2 regions of the Clostridium sp. TJA020 genome follow, and region 2 is predicted to be linked to the other one. Evidence: riboswitches for the same ligand, from Rfam matches in the RefSeq annotation. Region 2 holds a riboswitch; the other holds the start of a gene.
What was found. Region 2 has a riboswitch for cyclic di-GMP ahead of AC4FQ1_RS05350 (BsaA family SipW-dependent biofilm matrix protein). Riboswitches for the same ligand answer to the same signal wherever they lie in the genome.

Region 1 (5,950 bases), on a different contig from region 2:
ATAATTTCAATTATTTCTTCCTTTGATAATGATTTATAATACTTATCATAATGGTCTTCTGAACAAAAACTTCCTATTTTATTTTCATATCCATTATCTTTAATCTCTTTTTTACAATATAAACATCTTTTCATATTAAAGTCCTCCCTTTCATGATATTACTTTAACATTTTTTATTTTAATTAATATACTACTTTAAGATATTGTTTACAATCTTAATAAAAAAAATATTTTTATAACCTTTATAGAATTTTATTTTATTAAAAATATATTATTAAATAACCTTAATTATTTTTTATTACAAAAACTCTACTAATTATCATTAGTAGAGTTTAATTTAATCATATAAAAATTATTTAATTTTATCTAAAACATATTGTTTATATTCATTAAAAGTCATATTTTCTATAGTTGCACCTTTATTAACTTTTCCACTTACAAAGTTATATTCTGCAGAACCATAATTAAAAGATGGACTTAAAACAGAAATACTTGATTCTGTTGTTCTATAAGTTACCTTATAACTTAACACTTCTTCACAGAAATTAAGTATTTCTAAATAATTTTTTATATATCCTGCACTTATCATTTTAACAACAAAAGAAAATAAGTTATATCCTCCAAGTAATTGTTTCATATTTCCACCATGCATATTAAATACTTTATCTGTGCTATAAAAGTACTTCATATCTCCAAATGTAAGTGTTTTAAATTCATTATTTATTTCTAATCTATCATCTTTTATTTCTTCTAAATCTTTTTCTATAGTTTCCCAAGGAATTGATTTTAATATTGCATTATTATTTATTGTTTGTGTAAAATTATCTATTGCATTATCTATATATTTATTTACGCTTATTACTTTTTCATCTATATATAAAGTGTATTTTCCATTTTCATATACTAAACTTATTTTATTATCCATATATTACCCTCACTTCTTATGTTACTTAATAATAATTATTATATAATATTAAACTATTTTAGTCCATAATTTATTTTAATTAATACCTTACTAAAATTTATTATATTAACTTATCTTCTTTTAATAACTTATATAAAGTTGGATTTAAATTAAACTCTTTCATTAAATTTTCCACTTCATTTAATGACTTAAGCTTTTTATCTTTTGATATATTAGACTTTGATGCTCTAATTAAAATATTTTTTGGTGAATGTGCTATATCAATAAATTCTAAAAGCTGAGTTTTATAACCTAAAGTTTCTAAAAGATTTCCTCTTACTGCATCTGTCATAAGTGCAGCTACCCTCTCTTGTATTATTCCATACTTTGTTAATATTTTTAAATTATCTGTTTCTATTTGACTATTAAACTCATGTTGGCAGCAAGGAACTGAAAATATCATTTTAGTATTCCACTTTATTGCATTATAAAGTGCATAATCTGTAGCTGTATCACAAGCATGTAATGTAATTACCATATCAACTTTATTATTATATTTAAATCCATTTATATCACCAAGTTCAAAGTGCAAATTAGTATAATTATATTTTTTAGCTATATCATTACACTTTTTAATAACATCTTTTTTAAGGTCTAATCCTATCATTTTTACATTTATATTTTTAATTTTTACGAAATAATAATAAAGTACAAATGTTAAATATGATTTACCACAACCAAAATCTAATATTGTAAGATCATTATATTCATTTTTCTTTATCTCATCATCAATTATTTCTATAAATCTATTTATTTGCTTATACTTATCATATTTTGATTTAACTGCTTTTCCTTCTTTAGTGAATATACCTAAATCTATTAAAGGTTCTATTATCATTCCTTCTTTAAGAATATAATTTTTTTCTTTATTATGTGATTTATTACATGATTCACATAACTTTTTATTATCAACTTTTTTCTTTCCTAAAAATACTTTTCCCTTTTTAGAAATCTTAATATTTATATTACAATTTTCACTAAAAGCATCAACTTGCTTATAATTTTCTTCTATTATTTCTAAAAGCTTACCTTCAAACTTATCTTTCTCAATATTTTCATGAAAAACTTGTTTATCTGTATATTTTTCTATTTGATAATATTCTTTATTGTTTTTTTCTTTTAATTCAATATTTATCTTTTTATATTCTATTTCTTTGTTCATCTTATTACTTATAACTATTTTAAAAGCTTTTTCATTTGTAATTTCTTTTATAGCTCTTTTTAATTCTTCCATTAAGTTCACACCTTACTTTTTGTTTTCTCTCTAAAATAAATTATGTCTATACATAATTAAATTTATTATATTAAAATAATACAACACTCTAAGAAAAAAATATATAAAAATAAAGTCTTATTATAAAACAAAAGATGCTGCAAAAAATTTATAGCATCTTTTTTAAAATTTATATCCAAAGCTTTTATTTCAATTTATTAATTAATTTTTTAGCATCTTTTTCGCATAAAGGTTTTGAAAATAAATATCCTTGTATATATTCAACATTCATTTCTTTTAATATGTGAAGTTGCTTGTATGTTTCAACTCCTTCTGCAACAACTTTAATTTCTAATGACTGTCCTATATCTACAGCTAACTTTACTAATTTTTTATAATCATCACTTTTACTCATATTTTGTATAAATTCTTTATCTATTTTTATACCCGATATAGGTAATTTAATTAAATAATTTAATGATGAGTATCCTTTTCCAAAGTCATCTAAATAAACCTTAACTCCAAATTTTTTTAACTTTTTAAGTTTCTTTATATTAAACTTTATATTTTTAATTAAAGTGTTTTCTGTAATCTCTATACCTAAAAGATTTGGATTTATATTTATTTCTTTTAATAAATTTTCAATTATATCTGTAAAATTTTCATACATTATTTGTATTTCCGAAATATTTACAGATACAATTATAGGATCTTCTCTATTTTTATTTATTTCCTTTGAAAATACTAATGCTTTTTTTAATATATATTTTCCAAATATATTTATCATATTAACTTGTTCTATATAACTGATTATTTTTTCAACAGGAACATTCTTAAATTTTTCATTATTCCATCTTAGTAAAGCTTCAAATCCTATTATTTTTTTATTATAAGTATATTGTGGCTGATAATATAATTCTAATTCATTATTTTTTAAAGCTCTTTTAAGTTCTCTCTCTATTTCTAATTTAAATAATCTTTCTTTCTCAAATTCTTTAGTGTAAAAGGCATATTGATTTTTACCTCTAATTTTAGCTTTATATAAAGCAAAATCTGCTTTTTTTAATAAATCTTCAATTTTATTATCTTTAATTTTATCCGTTAAAATTCCAAAGCTTGCTGATATTGAATTTATTTTTTCTCTTTTTCTAAACTGATAATTTAAAGTCTTTATAATTTCTTTAACCTTTTTTATTAAAAACTTTTCGTTAGTTACATCTTTATAAATAATTATAAATTCATCTCCACTAATTCGTGCTACAAAAGCATCATTACAAACCCGTTTAAATATATTAGAAATCAATACTAAAACTTTATCTCCCCAATAATGCCCAAAGGTATCGTTTACCTTTTTGAAATCATCAATATCTATGGAAATTAATGAAGCATACTCTGTATCTTTCTTAATTTTTTTTAAATATGTATATATACTTCGTCTATTATTTAATCCCGTAAGTGAATCAGTAAATATTAACTTTCTTAATTCATCACTATAACCTTCAAAATTAACTATATCCATGTAAATAACAACTATTCCTATGACATTATTTTTATTGTCCCAAACTGGAATTTTATGAACTTCTATTGTTCTCAATTCTCCATTTATTATTTTTTCTCTAATAAATTGAATATTATCCCTTTTATTAATAACCATTTTATCTTCTAATATTATTTTCTCTATGAGTTCTTTTTTAAATTCATATCTCCAATTTTGCCCAATAATATCCTCTCTTTTAATATTATAATAATTCAAAAAATTATCATTTACTTCAAGTATTGAACTATTATTATCTTTTAAGATAATAGCAAATGGTATATTTTTTATTATAATATTCAAATTATTTTTATCCTTTTTTACTTTATATAATTCTTGTAATATTTCAATATTTTCAATTCTCTCTAAATACTTTCTAGCCTCTTTAGAATTAATTATATTCTTTAGACTTTTTTTACTCATATACTAAATTTACATCTCCTTATTATATTTAATTAAATAATATTTTTAATTAAATAATAAAATATACAAAAATTACTAATCTATTTTATTTTCGTACTAATACATATATTAATCAAGTATATATTTTTAAATAATACATTAATAATAAAAGCGATAAAAACTAATATTAATAGTTTTTATCGCTTTTATTAATTATATATAAATATTTAAATTGTTGGGCATATCTAAAAAATTATAAAAAAAAACCACTCAAAATAAGAGTAGCCAAAATCTAAACTAAAATAAATATATTGTGTATTTACATATATTCTGAATTAAAAACAAAAAGTATGTTTACTTTTTGGCAACTGGCTAACATAGTTTTTAAAATAAAAACCTTAGTCCCTATAGCTTTGCGTCCTTAAATTTCTCTAAGTTTGCCTATTTATTTTTACTATTAAATAGTACTATATTTTTATAAGCTTTTCAAGTATTTATTTTAACTAACATTATTTTATTATTCCTAAATCAGTTCTGAAATAAGCTCCTTTAAAAATTATATTTTCTACATTTTTGTAAGCTTTATATCTTGCTTCTTCAATATTATTTCCTATTCCTAAAACAGATAAAACTCTTCCACCACTTGTAACTAAGTTACCACTTTCAAGTTTAGCTCCTGCAATAAACACTTTATCATCAACATTTCCAATACTTATATTATATCCAGTTTCGTATTCTAAAGGATATCCTTCTGACGCCATAACTACATTTATACAAGTTTCATCTGAAAATTCTATATTTAAACTTTCTAAATTTTCATTCATAGCTGAATATATTATATCTAAAAAATCACTTTTCATAAGAGCTAAAACTGATTGTGTTTCAGGATCTCCCATTCTTACATTATATTCTAAAAGTTTTACACCATCATTAGTTATCATTATCCCAAAGAATATTATTCCTTTAAAATTAAATCCTTCTTCTTTTATTCCTTCTAGTGTTTTATCCATAATATTTTCTTTAAAATCTCTTAATACCTCATCTGTAACATATGGATTAGGACAAATAACTCCCATTCCACCTGTATTTGGACCTCTATTTTCATCATATATTTGTTTATGATCTTTAGCTGATATAAATGGCACAATAGTATTACCATCAGTTATAGAAAGAATTGATGCTTCAATACCTTCTAAAAATTCTTCTATTACTACTTTTTTACCTGCTCCATTGAATACATCTAATACCATAAAATCTTCAATTGACTTTAAAGCTTCACATTTATTGTTACATATAACAACACCTTTTCCAGCTGCAACTCCATCTGCCTTAATTACTACTGGATATTTACAATTATTTAAATATTCTTTTGCCTTATACACATCATAAAATACATTATATTCTGCTGTTTTCACTCCATATTTTTTCATAAAGTCCTTTGAAAAAGCTTTGCTCCCCTCAAGCATTGCAGCAGCCTTATTAGGTCCAAAAATTTTTAATCCTTCTTCTTCAAATCTATCTACTATTCCATTTATAAGAGGCTCTTCTGGTCCAACTATAGTTAAATCTATATTATTTTCTTTTGAAAACTTTATTAGATTTTCTATATCAGTTATATTTACATTTTCACATTTATCCTCAATTGCAGTCCCCCCATTACCTGGAGCTACATATATTTTATTTACCTTTTTATTTTTTGATATTTTCCATGCTATTGCATGTTCTCTTCCACCTGAACCAACTAAAAGTATATTCATATTTTAAAACCCCTTTTACTATATTCTAAAAAGCTTTAATTAATGTTTAAAATGCCTAATACCTGTAAACACCATTGATA
Region 2 (5,950 bases):
TAGATGTATTATACTTTCAGTAAATACATCAACAGATAAATTTTTTATATCATAATCACCATCTAAATTTTTTATATTATCACTAATTTTTACACTATCTAGTAATTTTTTTGTAGAAGATTTAGGATTTAATACTCCCTTATAATAATAATAATCCCCTATTTTTACCCAACTATCTAAATTAATAATATTTAAATCAACTGTGCTTTTACCATTAACTTGTATAGGTAATCCATTTTTCCATACTGGAACTATTTTAACTCTTATATAAGCAGGTAAGCTTCCTGTATTTTCTACATAAACTTCTTTTTTTATAGTATCATTTTTATTATATTTACTAGGATCAAAATTTTCCTTAGTAGTAACTTCATATTTAGCAATTTTAAAATCATTTTTCACTTTATCAGAAGATGTAAAAAATGCATTACTTGCAAAGCTGATTAAACTAATTAAACTAACTAACGCTATTCCAATTGTTGCAATTATAATTTTCTTCTTTTTAATCATACTTTTCCTCCTTTTTAAGAAGTATCCATAAATCGTATAACTTTTATATATAAATAATTTTAAATACCATTACTACTACTTACTAAATTTCTTATCTTTTTTTAAAATAGAAATAATTCCTATTGAAGCAATTAATATACCTATAAAATAAAAATTTTCGTAACCAGTTTTAGGTAAAATACCATTCATTTTTTTATTATTTAGATTATAATTATTTTCTTTATTAATCATTTGCTCTGGAATTTTTATACCAGTAAATATCCATTCAACTTCAGCATATTTATTTTTGTACTCATTTCCGATTGTTTTTCCATCAAATACAGCCTCAGCTTCAAGCTTTTTTTCTTCTCCTGGCTTAACTTTACCAAGAAAAATCTCATTACTTAATCCATTTTTACTAGCTATTGGACCATTATATATAATATTGCCATCATATTTTACAACTAAATTTATCTTTTTTAATAAATCATACTGTTTACTTTTAGTAACTCTTTCAGCTCTTACATATATATCATAAGAATCTTTATGAGCATTTTTAAGAGTCATTGTTCTTTTTACACTATCCCCAGGAAGCATATTATATTTACATAAAAAAGGTTCATCACCATTAACAAATACTATTCCATTAGCATCTCCTACCAATTTAACATTAGGGGGAAGCACCTCTGCTGCCTCCCCCTTAATTCCAGTAAGTAATATAATTGATAGGGTTAATACAAAAGCTTTTAAAATATTTTTCATATATTATCACCCTACTTTTATATTTATTTAATTATTTAGATACTCCGCCTAAATCTTTAATAGCTTGAGGTGCTTCTTTCCATCCATCACTTACAGCTCCATTTGATGCTTGTATACCATCTGCTGTAACTATAACATTAAACTTTAAGTTTTTATAAACATTATCTGCTTTTTTATCTAATGTAACACTATTTAATAATGCATTTGTTGTAGCCCCTGGTTTAAGAATTCCATTATAATAATAAGTTCCTTCTTTTCCATCAATCCACTTTCCTTCTGAATCACCTAAGTTATCTCCAAAATTTAATTTAATTAAACTTAAATCTAATTTTTTAGCATCTTTTGGTGTATTATCTTTTGAACTATCATAATAAGTTATATCTTCCAACTTAATATTATTTCCATTAGTATCTTGTCCTATTTTAGTAGTAACCTTATATGAGTCAACTTTATCTCCTCTTGAATTTGTCCAAACTTTTTCTAATTTTACTTTTACAAGTTGATCATATTGTGCTTTACTATCAACCTTTACAAGTTTTTTTACTTCTGTTCCTGGAAGTACTTTTTGAGCAGTTGTTTTATCAAAATCTTCGTTTATATCTATTCCTGAATTTGCATTGCTTGGATTATCTGTTGATACTGTTGAAAATTTATTTGTTACACTGTCTTGTGATGTAAACCAAGCTAATGATCCTATTGATAATGATGCCACTACTGCGACTGCCGCTATTGCACTAATAATTTTTTTCTTTTTCATTTGTTAATCCTCCGTTTTACTTTATTTTATATTTTTAGAATATAATGTAAGGATTAGCTAAGAAAATAAGCTAATCATGTAGAATTAGCCGGTTGCACTACTAGCTCCATATGTTCCAAGTGCCCATATACAGAACATACTTCAAAGCTTCTATAAAATTTTAGTTTTAATTGCATTAGTCTTAATTAATATATTTTTATATAAAAAAAGACTAATCTATATTTAAAATAATATAAATTAGTCGGTTGCACTACTAGCTCCACATATTCCAAGTGCCCATATACAGAATATGTTTCAAAGCTCCTAAATTTCATTTTTATAATAAAATGTTATCATTTAGTTTTTTATTATACAATAGTTTTTATATTTATTTTACTTTATTAACACTTTGTTAAATTTATTAATAAAATATATTTTTATTATTTATTTCTAACTTTATCGATAACTGTACTAATACCAAATAAGGCCAAAATAAATATTATTACTATAACTAAATTTCTTTGAATAAATTGAGATATATTTCCTAAATAAGGTACATGGAACATTACCTTTCCTATAACTTGCATATTTTTAACTGGAATTGGATCAGCTGTATTATTTGCATCTCCTTTTGTTATAAATTCAGTTCCATTATTTATAACCTTTTGCACTCTATGAGTTGTTATTGTCTTTCCTGTTGAGCCTCTAAATGTTATTACATCTCCAACTTTTATTGATTGATCTGTACCATTTTTAACTACCACTAAACTTCCTGGATTTATATTTGGTTCCATACTACCAGTCATTATATAATATGTACTATAACCTAATATACTTGGATGTTTTCCTTCTTTTTCACCCATTATATTAAAGATTGATAAAACTATAACTGCAACTATAAATAAATAAAATATAATATTAAGTACAGTTTTTATTGAATTTTTCTTTTTTAATTGTTTTTTATCTTTCATTTTTCCCCCTAATGATTAAATTATAAAAATAATTTAGCATATTCAATTTAATATTTATATGTTTTTTAAGTTTACTATATTTTTGTTAATATTTATTGTATTTTTGGTTTATAATCTATAAATTATACAAAAAAGAAGTTACCAAATATTTGATAACTTCTTTCTACATTACCTCTTAAACCAATCCCCACTTTTAACTTTTAATAACTTATCTTCTTTATTTAAAATAGATTTTGTATTATATTTATAAAAATATGCTTTTTCTTTAGTACCATCCTCTAAATAAACTTCAACAACCTCTCTTAAATACTCTGAATTTTCATCTAAAACTTTAAAATTTTCTAATTCATCTAGTTCAAATAAAGTTTTATTAAAATTTTTAAATGTCATTAATTCACCAGCAATTTCTTCTTCCCCACAAATTACTGCTGGATATCCCTTATTTTCTATATGGAACAATTCTCCATAAATTGTCCCCTTTTTTAACCCTTTAACCTTACCCTTTAATAATTTCTCATAGTTGAACATCCCACTTCTAAGACTTCCATATACAAATACTTTATCCACTAACATATTTCTCCACCAATTACTTTTACATCTTCATCATAGATAGTACATGCTTCTAAAATTAATTCTATACCTTTTACTATTTCATTTAACGACATAAAAGGTACATTCTTTTTATCTAAGATTTGAGATGTTATATATGGTATGTGAACAAACCCTCCTTTAATATTTGGATACTTTTTATTTATCATGTATAAAACTCCATACATTACATGATTGCATACAAAAGTTCCAGCTGTATTTGAAAGAGTGCTTGGTATTCCATTCTCATTTAAATGTTTTACTATTGCTTTTAATGGTAAATTTGAAAAATATGCAGCATCTCCATCTGCTCTTATAACCTCATCTATTGGTTGATTTCCCTCATTGTCTTTTATTCTAAAATCATTTATATTAATTGCAACTCTTTCTGGAGTTATATCATATCTTCCCCCAGCTTGACCAATTGATATTACTACATCTGGTTTATGTTTTATTATAGATTCTTCTATAACTTTTAATGATTTTTCATATACAGTTGGTATTATAAGTTTTATTACTTCTGCACCATTTATATTATCTGAAACCATATTTACAGCTTCTTGTGCTGGATTTATTTTTTCACCACCAAAAGGATCAAATCCAGTTAATAATATCTTCATTTTAATTCCTCCTTTGTTACTATACCCTTAAATTTTTTAAAACGCTAAGAAATACATAGCAAATATATGAACAACTAATAATATTATAGCTGTTGGTGCCTGAGTCTTAATTACTTCATTTTGATCTCTACATTCTAGCAATGCAGATGGAACTATATTAAAATTTGCAGCCATAGGTGTTAAAAGTGTTCCACAATATCCAGCAGTAAGTGCTAATGCTCCAACTATTACTGGATTTGCTCCTTGTGCTAATACAAAAGGTACTCCTATTCCTGCTGTAATTACTGAAAATGCTGCAAATGCATTTCCCATAACCATTGTAAATAATGCCATTCCAAGTACGTATGCAGTAACTCCTAATAATCTATTTCCTTGCGGAACTACACCTGAAATATATTGTGATATAACCTCCCCAACACCAGCTTGTGTAAATAATGCTCCAAGTGCAACAAGTAATTGCGGTAACATACTTGTTGGTCCCATTTGGTGAAGAAGCCTTGCTCCATCATTAACAGCTTCTTTAGGTTTAGCTTTTGTTATTGCAAAAGCTGCTACCATTGCAGCTATTGCCCCAACACCAATTGCAAATTGTGATGAATTCTTATAATCGGATAATCCCATAGCTACTATAACTGCTGCAAAAGCCAATACTAATGAAGGAGTAAATATTTTGCTTTTAATTCTTTCTGATGCTTTTTGTCCTTCTTCTTCAGTAGCTGTATCGTATTTTGCAAAAACAACTTTTTTAGAAACTGTTAACAAACTTGATAAGACAAGTATTCCACCAGTTACGTTGTAAGGAAGCAACTTACCAAATATAAATGGTAGCGACATCATAATCCAAAATAATGCTGTATAATATCGTTTACTTGAATCTATTGTTTTAAACGATTTATATGCTATTACAATCATAAATAAACCCATTGTTATATAAAAAATCTCCAAAGCTATATCTATAAACTGTTGCATATTTCCCCTCCTCTTTTGTTGAATTATTTTTTAGAATATTTTTTTTGCATTTTTTTATCATATAAATAATTTTGTAATAATGATACTAAGAAAGCTATTAAAGCCATTATTATACTAGCTTTGGCTATACTTAATGCAGTAACATTATATCCAAACTCTGTTAATGTGCTTGATATCAATAAAACTCCTGAGCTTCCTGCAAAAAGATTTTGCCCAAAGAAATTACCATAATTCTCTGATGCTGCTGATAAACCTTTTATTTTTTCTTCATCAGCCTCATCTATATTATTAAACTTATTTTTAGCTGCTGCTTGTGCCATTGGATTAACTAATGGTCTAACAAATTGAGGATGTCCACTTATTCTTATTGAAAGTGCTCCAGTAATTTGCCTTATAGCTGTATAAGCAGTTAAAACTCCGCCTGTTGTAAGCTTGCCCAATTTTTTTACTAAATAAATGGCTCTTTGCCTTAAACCATATCTTTCTAATACTCCAATTACAGGCAACGTTAATATAAATAATGAAACAGCTCTATTTGATACAAACGATTGTCCTAAAACTGTTAGAATTTCATTCAAGTCCATTCCTGAAACAAAACCAGTTGCAAGTCCTGCCAATAAAACTGTAAATAAAGTTTCAATTTTAAATACAAACCCTAATATTACAATTAAAACTCCAATTAGCTTTATCATTTATTCCCTCACTCCACTCTTCCTAAGTTTTACAAAAAATTTAATTATTTTATATCTTGTTTAAAATTTTAAAACATTTTATTTAAAATTTCAATACATTTTTAACACTTAGTTCATATTTTGTAA

Region 1: it holds a riboswitch for cyclic di-GMP, as region 2 does, so the genes downstream of both, AC4FQ1_RS11110 (sensor domain-containing protein) here and AC4FQ1_RS05350 (BsaA family SipW-dependent biofilm matrix protein) in region 2, are expected to answer to the same signal.

What each region holds. Positions count from the first base shown of each region.
Region 1 is NZ_JBZEFC010000007.1:129,611-135,560, reverse strand. It holds gene AC4FQ1_RS11125 (hypothetical protein) at 1-134, opposite strand, end outside; gene AC4FQ1_RS11120 (hypothetical protein) at 353-925, opposite strand; gene AC4FQ1_RS11115 (class I SAM-dependent methyltransferase) at 1,026-2,198, opposite strand; gene AC4FQ1_RS11110 (sensor domain-containing protein) at 2,383-4,134, opposite strand; cyclic di-GMP riboswitch class I at 4,474-4,565, opposite strand; gene purD (phosphoribosylamine--glycine ligase) at 4,623-5,870, opposite strand; gene purH (bifunctional phosphoribosylaminoimidazolecarboxamide formyltransferase/IMP cyclohydrolase) at 5,910-5,950, opposite strand, start outside.
Region 2 is NZ_JBZEFC010000002.1:307,903-313,852, forward strand. It holds gene AC4FQ1_RS05340 (hypothetical protein) at 1-507, opposite strand, end outside; gene AC4FQ1_RS05345 (LPXTG cell wall anchor domain-containing protein) at 583-1,248, opposite strand; gene AC4FQ1_RS05350 (BsaA family SipW-dependent biofilm matrix protein) at 1,280-2,005, opposite strand; cyclic di-GMP riboswitch class II at 2,086-2,166, opposite strand; cyclic di-GMP riboswitch class II at 2,236-2,319, opposite strand; gene AC4FQ1_RS05355 (signal peptidase I) at 2,425-2,955, opposite strand; gene AC4FQ1_RS05360 (gamma-glutamylcyclotransferase family protein) at 3,124-3,528, opposite strand; gene pcp (pyroglutamyl-peptidase I) at 3,522-4,163, opposite strand; gene AC4FQ1_RS05370 (DUF979 domain-containing protein) at 4,200-5,132, opposite strand; gene AC4FQ1_RS05375 (DUF969 domain-containing protein) at 5,156-5,821, opposite strand.